One region of the Thermasporomyces composti genome, then DNA from elsewhere that is predicted to be linked to it. Evidence: riboswitches for the same ligand, from Rfam matches in the RefSeq annotation. Region 1 holds a riboswitch; each other region holds the start of a gene.
The links. A riboswitch is a leader RNA that binds a small molecule or an ion and turns the genes downstream of it on or off. The one in region 1 is predicted to bind cobalamin.
Positions count from the first base shown of each region.

Region 1 (6,608 bases):
CGTTGAGCTTGCCGTCGGTACCGCGCAGGGTGCTCTTCTCCACGCTGGTGGCGGCTCGGGAGCGCAGGTAGTACGTGGTCTTGAGGCCGTGGCGCCAGGCCATGCGGTAGAGCTCGTCGAGCTTGCGACCGCTCGGCGCGTGGACGTAGAGGTTGAGCGACTGTGCCTGGTCGATCCACTTCTGCCGCCGTGACGCGGCCCGGATCAACCAGGCCGGGTCGATCTCGAACGCGGTGGCGTAACGACGTTTGAGGTCGTCGGGCACCCGATCGATGTTGCGCACGCTCCCGTCGTGGTACTTCAAGTCCGCCACCATGGCCGCGTCCCACAGTCCGCGTTCCTTGAGCTCGCGCGCCAAGTGAGGGTTGACAACGAGGAAGTCGCCCGACATGTTGGACTTGACGTAGAGGTTCGAGAACAGCGGCTCGATCGAGGGGTTCACGCCGCAGATGTTGGCGATGGTGGCTGTCGGCGCGATCGCCATGACGTTGGAGTTGCGCATCCCGACGGTTCGGACCCGCTCGCGTAACGCGGCCCAGTCCATCGTCGTGGAGTAGTCGACGTCGAGGTCGCCGTCACGGTGGTCGGCGAGCAGCCGGAGCGAGTCGATGGGCAGCACTCCCCGGCTCCACAGCGACCCGTCGAACGTCTCGTACCTTCCTCGCTCGGCAGCGAGGTCGCTCGACGCGGCGATGGCGTAGTACGACAGGAGCTCCATGCTGCGATCGGCGAACTCCACGGCGGCGGGGTCGTCCACTGGGAGCCCGAGAGTCAGCAGCGCGTCGGCGTACCCCATCATCCCCAGGCCGATCGGGCGATGCCGCAGGTTGGACCGACGTGCCTGCGGGATTGTGTAGAGGTTGATGTCGATGACGTTGTCCAGCATCCGCACAGCCGTCGCGACAGTGGCCCGCAGACGCTCCGTGTCGAGTCCCTCCGGGGTTACGTGGCGCGCCAGGTTGACCGAGCCCAGGTTGCACACAGCGACTTCGTCACGGCTGGTGTTGAGGGTGATCTCGGTGCAGAGGTTCGACGAGTGCACCACGCCGACGTGCTGCTGCGGAGAGCGCAGGTTGCACGGGTCCTTGAACGTGATCCACGGGTGCCCGGTCTCGAACAGCATGGTGAGCATGCGGCGCCACAGCTGGACGGCCGGCACCCTGCGGAACACCCTGATCTCACCGCGGTCGGCGGCCTCCTCGTACTCGCGGTATCGCTTGGCGAACTCCTTGCCGTAGAGATCGTGGAGGTCGGGCACCTCGTCCGGGGAGAACAGCGTCCACTCCGCGTTGGCCTCGACACGGCGCAGGAACTCGTCCGGGATCCAGTTCGCGGTGTTCATGTCGTGCGTGCGCCGCCGTTCGTCACCGGTGTTGCGCCGCAGCTCCAGGAACTCCTCGATGTCGATGTGCCACGTTTCGAGGTACGCGCAGGCCGCTCCCTTACGCTTTCCGCCCTGGTTGACCGCGACGGCGGTGTCGTTGGCGATCTTGAGGAACGGCACGACGCCCTGGGACCGGCCGTTCGTGCCCTTGATGTGCGCGCCCATGCCACGCACGGGCGTCCAGTCGTTCCCCAGTCCTCCGGAGTACTTGGCCAGCAAGGCGTTGTTGCGGTACGACTGGAAGATCGAGTCCAGGTCGTCTTCGACCGTGGTCACGAAGCACGAGGACAGTTGTGGACGTGGCGTTCCGGCGTTGAACAGCGTGGGTGTTGACACCATGAAGCGGAAGCTCGAGAGCAGGTCGTAGAACTCGATCGCGCGGGCCTCGCGCTCGTCCTCATGCACGGCCAGCCCCATGGCGACCCGCATGAAGAACGCCTGTGGCAGCTCGAAGCGGGTGCCGTCGTGGTGGAGGAGGTAACGGTCGTAGAGCGTCTGCAGGCCCAGGAAGGCGATGTCGAGGTCCCGCATCGGGCGGATGGCCGCCGCCACACGGTCGAGGTCGAAGCTTGCGAGGCGCCCGTCCACGAGGTCGAGGTCGATCGCCCGACGAAGGTAGTCGCGGAAGTAGCTCGCGTAGTCCAGCTCGGCGTGGCTGATGTGGCGCGGCTCGCCCGCGAGGTAGGACAGCGCCTCGTCACGCAGCTTGCTGAGCAGCAACCGCGCGGTCACCAACGAGTAGTTGGGTTCCCGCTCGACGAGTGTGCGCGCGGCCATGATGAGCGCCGTGGCCAGCTCTCCGATGCCGATGCCGGGATAGACGGTGCGACGGACCTCGGCGAGCACTGGCTCGGTCGCGACGTCGTCGATCCCGGCGACGGCTTCCGTCACGACGTGCTCGATCCAGGTCCACGGGATGGGTGCGCTTGTCGCCTGCGACGGCGTCCCGTCGCGACGAATGAGTGGAGTGTCCGTCGTCCCCTCAGCGGGCGGTGCCGCAGCAGACGGTGTTACAGCAGACGGTGTCGCAGCAGACCGTGTCACAGTCACAGCTCTCCCCTCGTGAGCTCGTGCTGGTGCCGGCGCGGACACGCCGGACTTCCGCGCTCGGGACAGAGCACGGGCTGATGGCAGGTCTTCGGACTCGCGGGCACCCACCGATCCGGTGGACCTACTGGCCGTCGCTTCCCAGACGAACCCGTCCAGTGCTTCGGTGACGGCGGTCGTTCCCACTCACCGCTGCGGGGCAGTCCCGGACTCTCACCGGGTTCCCTCTTGCCTCGCCCCAGCCCAACCGGCCAGGGCGAACCACCAGCGGAGAAGACACTACATGTTGTGTCGGGGTTTGCAACAGAACACTAGAAAATGTGGGCGTGTCGCAATGGGTCGAGATCATGGCCCAGGCGGGGTGCTCAGAGGCGGTCGCCCCGCGTCACTGAACAGCGCCGCGAAGTCACTGAACAGCGCCGCGAAGTGGTGCAGCCGACGCGCACCGTGCTCACGTGACTGGGCGACCGGTGCGATGAGGTGGGTGTTGCAGACGTCCTTGCCGGCCTCGGTGAGGACCGGGTAGCCGACGATCAGGGCGGGGGTTCACCGGTCCCGGTCGCCCTGGCCACCGGCGATCGGGTTGGGTGTCGTCCCCTAGGCACCGCCACGAGCACACCGAAGAGCGGTGTGAGGACGCAACGACGCAGAGGCCGGACGCCTCGAATCGGTCAAACGTCACGTGCCCTGGGCATAGCTGACTGCCCGTGACGAGCGAGTCGTCGCAGTGGACGAGCGAATCGTCTCAGCGGCTGTCGGCGTGTTGCCTGAGATGCGCTGCACCCGATGGGCGCCCCCGGCAGGATTCGAACCTGCGCACACGGCTCCGGAGGCCGTTGCTCTATCCCCTGAGCTACGGGGGCTCGAGGCTCGAAAAGGGTACCAGGCCGCCAGCCGGCTACGCTGACGCGGTGGTCTTGGACCGGCTGGCCGACGAGATCCGCGTCGCCTTCATCGAGGTGGTCCCGGACGCGACGCGGTGCGACACCGACCCGCGCGCCGGCATTCGGCTCGTCCCACCGACCCACGTAGGCGAGCGCCCCGGCACGCGGGGTGACCTGGCGTTTCCCGTGGGGCCACTTCTCGCCACAGCCCGTAGCGCCTCCGGCTCGTCCTCGATCGACCAGGCTGACCAGTCGATCAGCCGTCGCTCGCACACCGGTGACGTCCCCGACACGCGGCTGACGGCGAGCCGACTGGCGGAGCTGGTCGCGAAGCGGTTGGAACGTCTCGACGCCGTGGACGCCAGCTGGGCCGAGGCCGGGTTCGTCAACCTCCGCCTCAGCGGTGGCGCGCTCGCGTCGATCGTGTGGGAGATCCTCCGCGCCGGGCCCAGCTACGGCACACCGCCAGGGCAGGCCACCGTGGCGGAGGACGAGGCAGCGCGCGGCCCACGCCACCGTTTATCGCCGAGGCTTGGAGACGCGTTGCGGTACGCCCACGCGCGGCTGGCCGGCTTGCTCCGAGCGGGGGACGCGCTCGGCGTGCATCGCGACCCGGAGCGGCTGGACCCCGCCGCGCTCGAAGCCGAGGAGTCGCGCCAGCTGATCTGTGTACTCGCCGACTATCCCGGCGTGGTGGCGCGGTACCTCAGCGGGCGCGCGCGTCCCCGGGCGTTCGACGCGTACGTGGCCCGTTTCCTGGCGGCGGTGGAGAGGTTCGAGGCGGGCGCGGGCCCGCTGCCTCGGGGTGACGAGGAGCCGTCACCCGCGCACAGTGCCCGGCTCCTCGTGGCCGAGGCGAGCCGCGTCGTCGCCGGTCGCGCCCTCGCCTGGTGTGGACTCCCCGCGCCCGACCGGATGTGAGGCCCTGGTCAGCTGCGCGGGTCGGCCGCAGCGTCCGCCGGTTCGCGTCGCCCGACTTCGGGTCCTGGTCGGCCCGCTGGACGCTCGCCCAGGTCGATCGGACGGAGCCGATCCCGGACGAGGAGGCGTCCGCCGGGAACGTTGGCCTCGGTGAACGCGTCCTTCGTGAGGACCACCGTCGTCGGGCGAGCTCACCCCGAGGCACAGCCCGATAATCTTGCCGCCCGTGGTGCGTGGCGGGTCCTCGGTCCGGGCAGGGAAGACAAAGTGACGGACATCCTTCTCATCACCGGCCATCGCACGAACCATCCGGTCGTGACGAGACTGGTTCGGCAGCTGAAGACGTCCGGCTTCACCGTCCGCATCGCATCCACCGGCGATCCAGCCGAGCTCGGGATGGACGTCGTCGACGGCGTCGAGGCGCGCCGCCTGCGCATGAGCCTGTCCGGCCGACGCAATGGCGCCAAAGTGCCCAGGTTCTCCGCGGACTGGGCCCGGGTGGTCGCCCGCAACGCCGTCGTGCGCGCGTGGGTGCGGGTCGCCACGCCGCCACGCCGGACCTGGCTGCTCGCGCGGTATGACCCGTGGCTGCGTCGGAGGGCCAAGAACGCCGACCTCATCGTGGCGGCGGATCGGACCGCCTTACCGGCCGCTCGACGGGCCGGTCAGCTCAATCCCCGAGCCGAGGTCATGCTCGCGGACGACCCCCGACTCCGTACCCGTCTGGAGCTGATCCGCGCGGTGGCCCCGCTGCAGCGGGTCCTGCGGACCGGGAAGGTCGGCGTCGATCCGTCAGAGGTGGTGGAGGCCTGGCGGCGTGTCGAGGCCGACCCCGACGACCCCGCCGTGCGGCACTACGTCAGCGAGGTCCTCACCCTCGTGCAGACGCTGCGGCGCCACAACATGCTCGACGCAGCCGACTCCATCGTCCGGTCCGCTCTGGGCCTCGACCTGCCGGAGACGACCCGGGATCGCCTGCGCCTGCAGCAGGCGACGCTCCGCATCGTCAGCGGCGAGCATCCCGGTGATCTCGCTGAGCGGGTGCGCGCCGTGATGAGGCACGCCGACGATGCTCTCCGGGTCGGTCGGGTGGACGAGGTGGTGCCGCTGGTGATGGAGGTCACCGACGCGGTGTTCCACCGCGAGCTGCACGCCGACGTCCTCGTCAGCCCTCTCGTGTCAGACCCCGCTGGCTTCCTGGCGCCGCTGCGAGAGTCGCAGACCTACCGTGCCCTGGGCGCGCCGTCCGGGAGCATGAGCGGGCTGCTCGCCGACCAGACGGTCGCCTCGGCGCGGCGAACGGCTGGCGCGCCCACCTCAGTCGCCAGTTCGGTGGCTTCGACCGCCGGACGCCGGCCACATCGGCTGCTGATCGTCCCCGGTGACTATCCGCACTTCACCAAGGGCATCATCGGCGCACTCGCCGGAGACGACCAGGTCGACCTGCGGGTGCTCTACCTCCGGGAACCGGGAGCGCCGCCACGTCGGCACCAACGGCCCATCCTCATCGGCGACCGGCTCCGAGACGCGCTCGGTCTGGAGGTGCCGGGCTTGAGCGAGAGCGACGTCGAGCTCCTGGACTGGGCCGAGACGATCTTCGTGGACTGGTGTGACAACGCCGCCCAGTGGGTCGCCATCCACGCGCCGAGGAAGGCCCGTCTCGTCGTCCGATTCCACAGTCTGGAGGCGATCTCACCCCAGCCCCACATGATCGACTGGTCACGGGTCTCCGATGTGATCTTCGTCGGCAACCACGTGCGCCAGCTCGTCGAGCGCGCCGTCCCCGGCTTGGCCCAGGTGGATCGCATCCATGTCGTGCCCAACGAGATGCGGCTGCGGCGATTCGGGCTGCCCAAGCGCCCCGGCGCCGAGCGCACCGTGGCGATGGTGGGGTGGGCCCAGCGAGTGAAGGACCCGATCTGGGCGCTGGAGGTGCTGTCTCAGCTCCGAGCCGTCGATCGACGCTGGCGGCTCATGCTGATCGGCCACGACTTCTCCGACCACCAGCACCTCGGCGCGCTGCGGTACCGCGATCGGTTCCGTGCGCGGGCCCAGGAGGACGACGTCCGCGACGGGATCGTCTACGTCCCCTACACCAACGACCTTCCGGAGGCACTGCGCGACGCCGGCTTCATCCTGAGCGCCAGCCGACGGGAGGGTTTCCCGGTCGGTCCCACCGAGGGGGCGGCCTCCGGCGCGGTCCCGGTGATCCGCGACTGGCCGCTCTACGCCGCCTACGACGGCGCCCGAGGCATCTTCCCGAGCGACTGGGTCGTCGGCAGCGTCGAGGAGGCGGCCAAGCGCATCCTGTCCCACGCCGACGCGGAGCGGCGGGACAGGGCGGGAGCCGAGGCGCGCGACTACGTCGTCGA
Region 1 is NZ_QTUC01000001.1:910,260-916,867, reverse strand. Features, by position in the region: gene DFJ64_RS03970 (ribonucleoside-diphosphate reductase subunit alpha) at 1-2,428, opposite strand, end outside; cobalamin riboswitch at 2,497-2,712, opposite strand; tRNA gene DFJ64_RS03965 (tRNA-Arg) at 3,223-3,294, opposite strand; gene DFJ64_RS03960 (DALR anticodon-binding domain-containing protein) at 3,343-4,236, shown strand; gene DFJ64_RS03955 (glycosyltransferase family 4 protein) at 4,504-6,608, shown strand, end outside.

Region 2 (6,608 bases), 2.4 Mb from region 1:
GGCTGGTCGGCCGAGCGCAGCGGCAACCGCTCCCGCAGCGCCGGTTCGTCGACCTGGATGTGCCGGATCCCGGCCGCCTCCAGGTCACGGATCTCGTCCCGCAGCGCGAGCGCGACCTGGCGTGCCGTCTCCGCGAGGCTCTGGTCGTCCCGGACGAACGACCACGCCAGCATGGTGACCGGCCCTGTCAACATTCCCTTGACCGGCTTGGTGGTGCGGGACTGGGCATAGGTCGTCCACTCGACGGTGATGGGCTCCGGCCGAGCCACGTCGCCGTAGAGGATCGGAGGACGGACGTAGCGGGTGCCGTACGACTGCACCCAGCCCGACTCGGTGCACGCGAAGCCGGTGAGGCGTTCGGCGAAGTACTGCACCATGTCGTTGCGCTCGGGCTCGCCGTGGACGAGGACGTCGAGGCCGATGTCCTCCTGCAGCGCGATCACCTTGTCGATCTCGGCGCGCATACGGGCCTTGTAGGTGGCCTCGTCGATCCGTCCGTGGCGCAGGTCGGCCCGGGCAGCGCGGATCTCCGACGTCTGGGGGAACGACCCGATCGTCGTCGTGGGTAGCAGCGGCAGCGGGTTGGTCGCGGACCGCGCCCGCACCCGGGACGCGTAGTCGCCGCGCGGGGTCCCGTCACCGAGTGCCGCGAGCCGCGCCCGCACCCGGGCGTCGACGGTGCCCGGCGGCCGTCGCGTCCTGGCCGCTTCGGCCTGCGCGAGCTCGTCCGAGATCTGCTCCCGACCCTCCCGGAGCGCCCGACCGAGCAGGACCACCTCGTCGACCTTCTGGCGGGCGAAGGCCAGCCGTCCTCGCAGCTCCTCCGGCAGCGACGTCTCCAGCGAGACGTCGAGCGGGACGTGCTGGAGAGAGCAGGAGGTGCCCACCATGAGCTCGTCCACCGAGCCGAGGAGCGAGGCGGCCACCGCCAATGCCTGCGGGAGGTTCGTCCGCCACACGTTGCGGCCGTCCACCAAGCCGGCGACGAGCCTGCGGCGCGACAGGCCGGCCGACGCCACCCGCGTGGCGTCCTCAGCGCCCGCGACGAGGTCGAGCGCCAGACCGTCCACCGGGGTGGCCGCGAGGACGCCCAGCGCCTCGCGGATCGGTCCGAAGTAGGTCGCGACCAGGAGCTTGGGGCGTCGGGGCGACGAGCCCAACCGGTCATACGCGGCCCGGAGCAGGGCCAGCTCCTCCGGGGAGCGGTCGGCGGCCAAGGCGGGCTCGTCGAGCTGCACCCAGCTCGCTCCGACGTCGGCGAGCCGACCCAGCAGGTCGGCGTAGACGTCCAGCAGCGGCGAGAGCAGGTCGAGCGGGCGGAAGCCCTCGGGTGCACCCGGCGCCGGCTTGGCCAGCAGCAGGAACGTGAGGGGACCGAGGAGCACCGGCCGGGTGTCGAGCCCCAGCGCCGCGGCCTCGTGGTACTCCTCGACGGGTTTGACGTGCTCCTCGTCGAGGCGGAAGACCGTGTCCGGGCCCACCTCCGGAACGAGGTAGTGGTAGTTGGTGTCGAACCACTTGGTCATCTCCAGCGGCGGAGCACCGGTGACGCCGCGCGCCATCGCGAAGTAGCGGTCGAGGCCGGTCAGCTGGCGGAAGCGGGGTGGGACCGCACCGACCAGCACCGCGTGGTCGAGGACCTGGTCGTAGAGCGAGAACGTGTTGGAGGGGATCTCGTCGAGGCCGGCGTCTCGGAGGGTCTCCCAGGTCTGTCGGCGAAGGCTCGCCGCGGTGTCGAGGAGCGCGGTGGCGTCGATCTTTCCGGACCAGTAGGCCTCGGTGGCGCGCTTGAGCTCTCGTCGCTGCCCGATCCGGGGGTAGCCGAGCACGGTCGTGCGTCCAGCAGCCATGAGTCCTTCCCTCGCGAACTCATCGTCGGGACCGCGTGCCTTCCTGGCATGCGGGCAGCTGGCAGGTCTTCGGACTCGTGGGCTGGCGTGGCCCCGGCTCACGGCACCGGAGGCCGACGGGTTCCTACTGGCCGTCGCTTCCCAGGAGGCTCATGCCGCCCAGTGCGTATGACGGCGGTCGTTCCCACTCACCGCTGCGGGGCAGTCCCGGACTCTCACCGGGTTCCCTCTTACCTCTCCCCACCGCGCGGGTCCGCTCGGCGAGGAGAACCAACTGCGGCTTCGACCCTAGCCCGTCGTCGGAGCGCGCCACCACACCGGGCGGAGAGTGTCGGCGCGGTTGGACACCGCGGCCGGCTACCGCGGGAGCGCACTGGCTCGCCAGGCGTTCGGACCCGGCCGCAGGGGTTGCCGCGCGCGGCGCCAGTAGACCGCCCACGGCGACGGCCCGCGTGTGCCGCTGGGCTGGACGCTTCGCGCCGCGCGGAGCTTCGCGGAGATCACCGCGACGAGTGCGGCGAACTCCTCCGGCGTCGGCGTCCCCTTGACCACCCGGAGCAACGCGTCCCTCTCGGCCTCCGCCGGCGACGTCGGGACCTCCGCCGTGACGCCGGCGTCACGCTGACGCGGCTCCCCACGGCGCGGCTGGCCGGTGGGTCGTGGTTCGTCGACCGCCATCAGTTCGCCTCCTGGCACGAGGTCACAGCGGGATGTTGCCGTGCTTGCGCGGTGGCAAGGTCTCCCGCTTGTTACGGAGCAGGCGCAGCGCACGGATCACCTCGACGCGGGTCTCGTGCGGGTAGATCACCGCGTCGACGTAGCCGCGCTCGGCCGCGATGTAGGGGTTGAGCAGCGTGTCCTCGTACTCCTGGATCCGTCGCGCGCGCACCGCCTCGGGGTCCTCCGCGGCCGCGATCTCCCGGCGGTGCAGCACCTCCACGGCGCCTTGCGCGCCCATGACCGCGATCTGCGCCGTAGGCCAGGCCAGGTTGATGTCCGCGCCGAGGTGCTTCGACCCCATGACGTCGTACGCGCCGCCGTAGGCCTTCCGGGTGATCACGGTGACGAGCGGCACGGTGGCCTCGGCGTAGGCGTAGATGAGCTTGGCGCCACGCCGGATGATCCCGTTCCACTCCTGGTCGGTCCCCGGCAGGAACCCGGGCACGTCGACGAAGGTCAGGATCGGGATGTTGAAGGCGTCGCAGGTGCGGACGAACCGCGCGGCCTTCTCCGAGGCGTGGATGTCGAGGCAGCCGGCGAACTGGAGGGGTTGGTTGCCGACGACGCCGACGGTGCGCCCCTCGACGCGTCCGAAACCGCAGACGATGTTCTGCGCGAACAGCGGTTGGATCTCCAAGAACTCACCGTCGTCGAGAACGTGCTCGATGACCGTGTGGATGTCGTAGGGCTGGTTGGGTGAGTCGGGGATCAGGCTGTCGAGCTCGCGGTCGCTGTCGTTGATGGTCAGGTCCGCCTCGACGTCGTACGCGGGCGGTTCTTCGAGGTTGTTCTGCGGCAGGTACGACAGGAGCGCCTTGACCCAGTCGATCGCGTCGTGCTCGTCAGCGGCCATGTAGTGGGCGTTGCCGCTCTTGGTGTTGTGGGTCAGGGCGCCGCCCAGCTCCTCGAAGGAGACGTCCTCGCCGGTGACGGTCTTGATCACGCCGGGGCCGGTGATGAACATGTGCGAGGTTTGGTCGACCATCACCGTGATGTCGGTGAGGGCCGGCGAGTACACGTGGCCGCCGGCGCAGGTGCCCATGATGAGGGAGATCTGCGGGATCACACCGGAGGCGAGGATGTTCCGACGGAAGATCTCGCCGTAGAGCCCGAGCGAGACCACGCCCTCTTGGATGCGGGCGCCGCTGCCCTCGTTGATGCCGATGATCGGGCACCCGGTCTTCAGCGCGAGGTCCATGACCTTGAGGATCTTCTCGCCGTACACCTCGCCCAGGCTGCCGCCGAAGACGGTGACGTCCTGGCTGAAGACACAGACCTGACGGCCGTTGACGGTGCCGAAGCCGGTCACGACTCCATCGCCGAGTGGCCGGTTACGGTCCAGCCCGAAGTTGGCCGACCGGTGCCGGGCCAGCTCGTCGAGCTCGACGAACGACCCCTCGTCCAGCAGCAGGTCGATGCGCTCCCGAGCGGTGAGCTTGCCTCGGGCGTGCTGCCGCTCCACCATGCGCGCCGACCCGGCGTGGATCGCCTCGTGGAGGCGCCGTCCGAGGTCAGCGAGCTTGCCGGCGGTGGTGTGGATGTCCGGGGACGGGGCTGGGTCTGGTGTGGGAGGCGTCGGCGGCTGCGCGCCATCCGTGCTCCGCGGGCCGCCTGACGATGCGCTGTGCTCGGCGCCCGACCCGGTTGCGGTGTCCGGCTGCCTGGCTTCCATCTGCTTCCTCCCAGTTCGTGCTGCGGGCGCGAGCCTACCCGCCCCGTCCGGTACGACCGGGCTCGTGGGGCACGTGCCGGGCGTCGGAAGCCCGGCACCGGCCGCCGGGCGCGGTCTCGCGCCCGGCGGGTTCCGATCCCACCCGACTACCCTTGCCAGCATGCCCACCACTCCACCGTCGCGGGTGCACGCGCGCTTCGAGGTCCCGGCCCCTCTGCGGGCCGACGTCCGCCTGCTCGGGGAGCTGCTGGGTCAGGTGCTACGGGAGTACGGTGGCCCGACGCTGCTCGCCGACGTCGAACGGCTCCGTGAGCTGACCATCGCCGCTCACCACGACGACCCGGCCCGCGCCGAGGAAGCCGCCCAGGCCAGTGAGGCGCTGGTCGCCTCGTGGGACCTGGACCGGGCCGAGGAGGTCGCCCGGGCGTTCACCTGCTACTTCCACCTCACCAACCTCGCCGAGGAGCACCATCGGGCCCGGGTGCTGCGGGAGTACGACACCGGCGACGCTCCGGTGCGCGACTCGCTGGCCGCCGCCGTGGCGCAGATCACCACTCAGTACGGCGAGGAGCACGCGTTGACCCTGCTCTCTCGCCTGGAGTTCCGTCCGGTGTTGACCGCCCACCCCACCGAGGCGCGTCGACGGGCGGTCGCCTCCGCCATCCAGCGCATCTCCGCCCTGCTCGCCGAGCGGGACAGCCCCAAGCTGGGCGCCGCCGACCTGGCCGAGAACCGCCGCCGGCTGCTGGAGGAGATCGACCGGCTGTGGCGGACCTCCCAGATCCGGGTCACCAAGCCGAGCCCGCTCGACGAGGTCCGCACGGCCATGGCGGTCTTCGACGACACGCTCTTCCAGGTCCTGCCCCGCACCTACCGCCAGCTCGACAACGTGCTGGCGGGAGAGCGCGCGGGGACCGAGCCGCCACGGGTTCCGGCGTTCGTCCGTCTCGGGTCGTGGATCGGTGGCGACCGGGACGGCAACCCGTATGTGACGTCGCAGGTCACCCGGACGGCGATGGCCATCCAGGCCGACCACGTCCTGCGCGCCCTGGAGCGGGTCTGCGAGCGCGTGGGACGGGCGTTGACCGTCGACGAGGAGACGACCCCAGCCAGCCCGGAGGTGCGCCGGCTGCTGGCCGACGCCCGGGCCATCGCGCCCGAGGTGGTCGAGGAGGTCGCGACCCGCTCGCCGGGCGAGCCGCACCGGCAGGTGCTGCTCCTCGCGGCCCGCAAGCTGTCGGCGACCCGGCAGCGGAACGCCGACTTCGCCTACGGCAAGGCCGAGGAGTTCCTCGCCGAGCTGCGCGCCGTCCAGGCGTCCCTGGCTGCTGCCGGGGCCCGTCGCCAGGCGTACGGCGAGCTGCAGGAGCTGATCTGGCAGGTCGAGACGTTCGGCTTCCACCTGGCCGAGCTGGAGATCCGCCAGCACTCCAAGGTCCACGCGCGGGCGCTGGCGGAGCTCGCCTCAGGGGAGACCTCGCCGGAGACCGAGGAGGTGCTCTCGGTCTTCCGGGTGATGGCCCAGGTTCAGCAGCGCTTCGGCCCGGACGCCTGCCGACGGTACGTCGTGTCGTTCACCCAGTCCGCCAACGACCTGGCGGCCGTCTTCGAGCTGGCGGAGCGGGCCCTCGACGGCCGTCCGCTGGCGCTGGACGTCATCCCCCTGTTCGAGACCGAGGACGACCTCAAGGCCGCCGTCGGCATCCTCGACGAGGCGCTGAGACTGCCGCAGATCCAGCGACGGCTGGAGGAGACCGGCCGCCGGTTCGAGGTGATGCTCGGCTACTCCGACTCCGCCAAGGACGCCGGGCCGCTGTCCGCGACGCTGGCGCTGTACGACGCGCAGGCGGCGCTCGCGGCCTGGGCCAAGCGCCACGACATCCGGCTCACCCTCTTCCACGGCCGCGGCGGCGCGCTCGGCCGGGGTGGCGGTCCGGCGAACCGCGCGGTCCTCGCCCAGGCGCCGGGGTCGGTCAACGGCCGGTTCAAGCTCACCGAGCAGGGCGAGGTGATCTTCGCTCGGTACGGCAACCCGCTGATCGCGCGGCGGCACATCGAGCAGGTGGCGGCCGCGACATTGCTCGCCTCGACGCCCACCGTGGAATCCCGGGCGGCGAATGCCGCAGAGAAGTACGCCGACCTCGCCGCCACGATGGACGACGCGGCGCGGCGCGCCTACCACGGGCTGGTTCGCAGCGAGGGCTTCGCCGAATGGTTCGCGAAGGTGACGCCGCTGGAGGAGGTCGGTCAGCTGCCGATCGGCTCCCGTCCCGCCCGGCGTGGGCTGTCGGTGTCGTCGCTGGAGGATCTGCGCGCCATCCCGTGGGTGTTCGCGTGGACGCAGGCGAGGGTCAACCTGGCGGGCT
Region 2 is NZ_QTUC01000001.1:3,325,298-3,331,905, forward strand. Features, by position in the region: gene metE (5-methyltetrahydropteroyltriglutamate--homocysteine S-methyltransferase) at 1-1,850, opposite strand, end outside; cobalamin riboswitch at 1,894-2,140, opposite strand; gene DFJ64_RS14455 (acyl-CoA carboxylase subunit epsilon) at 2,208-2,528, opposite strand; gene DFJ64_RS14460 (acyl-CoA carboxylase subunit beta) at 2,551-4,242, opposite strand; gene DFJ64_RS14465 (phosphoenolpyruvate carboxylase) at 4,403-6,608, shown strand, end outside.
Region 2: it holds a riboswitch for cobalamin, as region 1 does, so the genes downstream of both, metE (5-methyltetrahydropteroyltriglutamate--homocysteine S-methyltransferase) here and DFJ64_RS03970 (ribonucleoside-diphosphate reductase subunit alpha) in region 1, are expected to answer to the same signal.

Region 3 (6,608 bases), 590 kb from region 1:
CAGCCCGAACAGCTGGTCGAGATCAGGCCGCTTGGGCTTGCTTCGCCCAAGGATCACGTCGAGGAACTTCATCGGCCGCCCTTCAGCAGCGAACCCAAACCGTCGAGGCCGCCGAGGCGAGCGTCGCGGGATGTCACAGCATCGGCCTTCCCAGCTCCGCGCTCACCTGCGCCAGCCGCTCCAAGCGCTTCTCCGTGCTGGGGTGCGTCGACAGCAAGGTCGCGAGCGAGTTGCCGACCGCCGCCGGCGCGAAGAAGAACGCTTGCGCCGGCGCGGACCGCCGCAGGTCTCGGGTTGGGATGCGCTCGACGTCGGAGGAGATCTTGACCAGAGCGGACGCCAGCGCTGACGGCTGACCGGTGAGGTAGGCGCCAGCTCGGTCGGCCGCGAACTCGCGGTACCGCGAGAGCGCCCGGGTGAGGAGGAAGCTGATCACGTAGACGACGATGCTGGCCAACCACACCACCGCGAAGACCACGGCGGTGTTGTCCCGGCTGCGGCCGAGCCCCGAGTACATCCCGAACCGGGCGATGAGCCCGGCGAGGACACCAAGGAACGACGCCACGGTCATGACGGCCACGTCCCGGTGGGCGATGTGGGACAGCTCGTGCGCCAAGACTCCCTCGAGCTCGGCACGATCCAGCCGTCGCAGGAGACCCGTGGTGACGCACACCACCGCGTTCCGCGGGTTCCGACCGGTGGCGAACGCGTTGGGGAGCTGCATGTCGGACACCGCCACCCGCGGCTTCGGCATGTCGGCCAGGGCGCACAGCCGGTCGATCATCGCGTGCAGCTCCGGCGCCTCCTCCGGAGTGACCTCGTGCGCGCCCATCGCGGCGAGCGCGATCTTGTCCGAGAAGTACCACTGCGCGACCAGAGCCCCCGCCGCGATGAGGACGACCAGGAACCAGTCGACGCCCGCGGCGATCAAGCCGGCCATCGCCGAGACGTACAGCAGCCCCAGCAGGAACATGACCACGACCATTCGGGTGGTCAGGCCCCTATCCGCCGGAAATCGCGTTCGTGCCATGTGTCATCGCTCCTCCTGTCATCTCATACGACGACGCGCGAGCGCCGAAGATTCCCGGCGCCCGCGCGTACGGCGCGATGAGCGTTCACCACCGAGGTGCCTGACCCGTCCGTTACCCGGGGATCAGTCCCTCCTCGCCGAGAAGCTCTTTGACCTCGTCGATGGTGGCGTCCTCCGGCGGAAGGAACAGGTCCGAGTCCTCCAGCGCGTCGTCCGGCAGCCTGGTGCCGACGGCTCGCACCTTCTGCAGAAGCGCCTGGAGCGCGGACTTGAACGCCGCCTCGTCGCCAGCCTCGACCGCCGTCTCGAGCTCGCTGTCGAGCTTGTTGAGCTCCTCGAGGTGCTCGTCGGCAACCCGCAGCTGGCCCTCGCCGAGGATTCGGACGATCACGATCCCTCCCCCTGCCGTTGTGCCTGCTCCGGCCTGACCTGCGCGGACTGTTCCGCCCCACTCCCGGCCTGGTCACTCTGGGCGGGCTGGCCCTCCAGCTCGCGCGGCTGCTGGGTGCCCCCAGCGAGCTGCGCCTTCATCGCGGCGAGCTCGCGCTCGACCTCGTTGCTCGAGGCCAGCATGTCCAGTTCGCGGGAGATGTCGTCCTTGCCGGTGCCCGTCACGTCGTCCAGCACCCCGGACGCCAGCAGCTCGTCGATTGCCCCGGAACGCGCCTGGAGCTCGGCGGTCTTGTCCTCGGCACGCTGGATGGCCAGGCCCACATCGCCCAGCTCCTCCGAGATCCCAGCGAACGCCTCGCCGATCCGGGTCTGCGCCTCGGCTGCGGTGTAGGTGGCCTTGATGGTCTCCTTCCTGGTGCGGAAGGCCTCCACCTTGGTCTGCAGACGCTGGGCGGCGAGGGTCAGCTTCTCCTCCTCGCCCTGAAGGGCGGCGTGCTGCGTGCTGAGATCAGCGAGCTGCTGCTCCAGGCCGGAGCGCCGAGTGAGCGCCTCCCGAGCCAGGTCCTCCCGGCCCATGCTGAGCGCCTTCTGCGCCTGCTCCTTGAGCTTGTCCGACTGCTGCCGCAGCTGGTTCATCTGGAGCTCGAGGCGCTTCCGGCTGGTCGCGACGTCGGCGACGCCTCGGCGTACCTTCTGGAGCATTTCCAGCTGCTTCTGGTACGAGTAGTCGAGGGTCTCCCGCGGGTCCTCGGCACGGTCCAACGCCTTATTGGCCTTCGCGCGGAAGATCATCGCGAAGCGCTTGAGAATACTCATCGAGGTCGGCCGCCCCCTTCGTCTCCAGGCCGGTCGTCAGTGTCAATCGTGCCGGGTCGGCACCGGACGGCGTGTCTGCGATCACCCTATGCCGCGAAGCCCTCACCAGGCGACCCCGCCACCCGCGTGCCTTGTCGCTGCGGTCGATCAAACCACAGGAAGCCAGGCCACCGGGCCCCATGGCATAGCGTGCATTGGGGACCGAAGCGACGGCCGGGACACATCGTCGAGCCGTTACGCTGTGGAGCGTGTTCCGACGCCGTACGACGACCGAGCCGGCCCCCGCCGAGAGTACCGAATCCACCCCTCGACCCACGACACCGGCCAAGGGGCCACGCGGCAAGGGATCGCCAGGCAAGGGACGTCCGACGCCGAAGCGCCGTGACGCTGAGCGGGCTCGCCGGCAACGGATCGCCGCCCCGCGCGACCGTCGGGAAGCCGCGCGGCTGGCGCGGCAACGGGCCCGGGCGGAGCGCGCGAAGATCCAGCAGGCGCTGATCACGGGCGACGAGCGCTACCTGCCGCCACGTGACAAGGGACCCGTCCGCCGCTTCTGCCGGGACTTCGTCGACTCGCGGAGGACGCTGGGCGAGTACCTCCTGCCCTTCTTCCTGGTGATCTTCCTCGCCATGATGATCCCTGTGCCGCAGGTTCAGCTTGTCGCCTACTACCTGTGGCTCACGGCAATCATCATCGTGCCCGTCGAGCTGTTCATCCTGGGCCGACGGCTCAAGCGCGAGCTCCGGGCGCGCTTCCCGAACGAGAGCCACCGCGGCGCTGTGTTGTACGGCGTGATGCGCGCGACGCAAATCCGACGGCTGCGCCTACCGAAGCCGCAAGTCGCGCCCGGCGACACGATCTGAGACCACCGGGCGCCCCGAGGCGACCGGACGCCGTCCGTCGGACACCCGCAGACCCGGGTCACCACACCCAGAGGACTGACGCCCCCTCAGGACGCGCCCCTCAGGACGTGGGGTAGGGCTACGCGCAGTCGGCCTGTCCGCGGGCGACCGTACTCCGCAGGGTCGGCCGCCTGGCCAGCCGTCCACTCAGCTCCGCGTTCCGCCACGCCGAGCGCATCTCCCCGGCGCTCAGCGCCTCCCGGATGCTCTCGGCGAGCTCGTCGTGGGGAGTCTGCAAGGCGTACCGCCACGACACCACGAGCCCGCGCAGCTCACCGAAGCAGTCGAACTCAGCCAGGACACGGTCATCCGCCGCGGTGCCGACGACCGTCTCCAGGCCCAGCTCGGCGAGGACAGCTCCCGCGCGCGGGACCAGCGGCGCCAGCCGGTCGAGGAGAGGCGGCAGCGCGCCCGCTCCCGCTGGCAGGAAGCTCCGGGCGAGGACCGAGACACCCGTCTCGGCGTACTTCTCCGCGACGAAGTCCGACGCCCGGCGGCGGGCGGCGCGGTAGGCGTCACGGACCGTATCGGCGAGGTCCCGGACCTGGATGCCTTGGGTCCAGTCGGGCGCCAGCTCGACCGCTTGAACGCGGCCATGACCGTCGACGCTGACCCGCACCAGGCCACGTCCGTCGTCGCAGGTGAAGGTGCTCGTGGCGATCCGCTGCTCCAGGATGCGCAACCGGTGCAGCCACTCTTCGCCCCGACGCATGCCGACCCTCCGTTGCGGTGTCTCACCAAGATCGCCCAGACGGTAACGGATGCCTGACAGGGTGTACCAGGCGACTCCCCGAGGACTCGACGTGGCGAACGTCGCACTCCACGGGACTCACGAGGGTCGACTCGGGTGTCGGACCAGGAACTCGGCGGTCAGTCGGCGCTCTCGTCGGCGGGATGCAAGCTCATCGGCCCGTACACCTCTCGCCCGGCCTCGAGCAGGGTGACCTGGTCCACTCCGGCAGCCCGGAGCTCCCGCCAGGTCTCCCCGATCCAGCTCTCCGCGTCACTTTGGGACGGAAACTCGACCCGGGCCAACCCGCCGACGTCGACGGGGTTGCCGTCCGCATCCTCGAGCCGCCATGTCCACGTCATCCCGTTGAGCTTAGAGCCTCCGCAGGGACACGGGCCGCAGCCGGCGCAGTCCACATCCTGACGTCCGCTTTGACGCGACCGGCTCCGTCGTGAGAACTTCCGTCCTGCACAACGTCATGGTGACGGGTCGGTTGACCCGTCTGACAGGGGAAGCCGGTCGGAAGCCGGCGCTGACCCGCAACCGTAGGCCGCGGCCTGGAGAGCAACCAGGCTCCACCCCTTGAGCGGCGAGCCGGGACGCCTGGCCATGACGTGGCTCCACGAACACCCGTCGAGGTCTGCGGGGCGGAGCCCGGGTGAGCACCCGAGTCTGCCCTCGGCCGCCGGCACTCGCCGGACGACGCCGAGGGTTTCTCGTGTTGGTCCCGGGGTCCGCGCCCGGACCCCTCACCCGGAGGACCCCATGAGTCTGGAGCGCGACGTTCGACGCCCTGTCCGGTCAGTCCTGACCGCGTCCAGGACTGCCCTGGCCGCGTCAGCAGCCCTCGTCCTCGCCGTTGTAGTGGCCGGACCCGCGTCCGCCGAGGCCTATCGCTACTGGGGCTTCTACCAGTGGAAGGACGGCGCCTGGGTCCTGGCGAGCAGCGGACCCGCGTCGGTCACGCCGGAGGACGGCGCTGTCGACGGTTGGCGACTGGCTGTCTCGGGCGAGACCACCCCACCCCGACCGCCTCGGGCGCCCGGCGACTTCGAGGCGATCTGCGGAGGGACACCAGCCGAACCCGGCCGCAAACGCGTCGCCGTCGTCGTCGACTACGGGCTCGCCGAGGAGGAGACCAGCGGCCAGGCGCTGCCCCAGCCACGGGGCGCCTGTGCGGTTGTCGACGCGGACGCCAGCTCCGCCCAGGTGCTGGCAGCGGTCGCTTCGGTACGGGAGGAGAACGGGCTGGTCTGCGCGATCGACTCCGTTCCGGCGACCGGCTGCGGGGACACGGTTCCCGAGGAACCCGACATCCCCTCCCCCGAGCCGACCGTGGCGCTCCAGCTTCCGGGTGGCACGCCCGAGGCGACGTCGACCGCGCAGGCCAACGAGACCACGACACCGAATCCGGCGGCCGCTGAGAACACCGATGGAGCGGCGAACACCGACGAGCAATCCTCGTCGCGCGGTGTCGCGGTGTGGTCGGTCGTTGGTGTGCTGGTCGTCGCGGCGCTTGTCCTCGCCGCGTTGGTGACCCGGCGCCGCCGCGGCGCCGGCGAGGACGTCTGACCTGTGCGCGCCGCCCACCGCCCTTCACTCCCCCGCCACCTCCACCCGGGCGCGTGGTGGCTGTGGGCGCTCGGCCTGGCGACCGCGGCGAGCCGTACCACGAACCCGGTCCTGCTGGCTCTGCTCGTCGCGGTGGCCGGCAACGTCGTGGCCGCGCGACGGACGAGCGCCCCATGGGCCAACTCGTACGCGGCGTTCCTCCGGCTCGGACTCGTCGTCATCGCGATCCGGGTGGTGTTCCAGGCCGTGTTCGGAGCCGCGGTCAGCGGCACGACGGTGCTGGTCCGACTGCCCCAGGTGCCGCTGCCGGACTGGATGCAAGGCATCCGGATCGGCGGTCCGGTCACCGCTGAGGCGTTGGCCTCTGCCGCGCTCGACGGCCTGCGCCTCGCGGCGGTCCTGGCCTGCGTGGGCGCCGCCAACGCGCTGGCCAACCCCAAACGTCTGCTGGCCAGCGTGCCCGGTGCGCTGTACGAGATGGGCGTCGCCGTCGTGGTGGCGATGACGTTCGCTCCCCAGCTCGTCGCCGACGCGGCTCGAGCCAGAGCCGCGCGGCGGCTGCGTGGCCAGCCGGACCGTGGGCTGCGGGCGCTTCGCGCCGTCGCCGTCCCGGTGCTCGAGGGCGCCATGGAGCGTTCGCTCGCACTCGCCGCGGCGATGGACTCGCGCGGCTACGGACGGACGAGGACGACATCCGGCCGAGCCCGGGTGCTCACCGGCGTGCTCGTCCTCGGCGGCCTGCTCGGCATCTGTGTCGGCCTCTACGGCCTCCTCGACGCCGGCGGACCGCCGGCGCTGGGCCTTCCCCTCCTGGTCGCCGGCGTCGCGGCGGCGGGAACGGGCCTGTTCCTCGGCGGCCGGCGGACGGCCCGCACCCGCTACCGTCCCGACCCCTGGGCGTTGCCCGAGTGGCTGGTCGCCGGCTCCGGCATCGCCTGCGCGGCCAGCTTCATGTGGTCTCAGGCCACCGGCGCCGACGGCCTCGTCGTGGCGACCACACCGCTCGCCGTGCCGCCCTTGCCGGCCGTCGCGGCGGTCGGCGCGCTCCTCGCTCTCCTTCCGGCGTGGCTGGCACCTCCGCCGCCGACGCCCGCCGGCCGAACCGCGGAGGTCTTCCGGTGATTCGCTTCGAATCCGTCACGGTCTACTACCCCGAGCAGCCCGA
Region 3 is NZ_QTUC01000001.1:321,121-327,728, forward strand. Features, by position in the region: gene pspAB (PspA-associated protein PspAB) at 1-72, opposite strand, end outside; gene htpX (zinc metalloprotease HtpX) at 134-1,030, opposite strand; gene pspAA (PspA-associated protein PspAA) at 1,143-1,421, opposite strand; gene DFJ64_RS01420 (PspA/IM30 family protein) at 1,418-2,239, opposite strand; gene DFJ64_RS01425 (DUF3043 domain-containing protein) at 2,488-3,102, shown strand; gene DFJ64_RS01430 (YbaB/EbfC family nucleoid-associated protein) at 3,221-3,853, opposite strand; gene DFJ64_RS01435 (hypothetical protein) at 4,012-4,233, opposite strand; cobalamin riboswitch at 4,334-4,497, shown strand; gene DFJ64_RS01440 (SCO2322 family protein) at 4,637-5,443, shown strand; gene DFJ64_RS01445 (CbiQ family ECF transporter T component) at 5,447-6,565, shown strand; gene DFJ64_RS01450 (ABC transporter ATP-binding protein) at 6,562-6,608, shown strand, end outside.
Region 3: it holds a riboswitch for cobalamin, as region 1 does, so the genes downstream of both, DFJ64_RS01440 (SCO2322 family protein) here and DFJ64_RS03970 (ribonucleoside-diphosphate reductase subunit alpha) in region 1, are expected to answer to the same signal.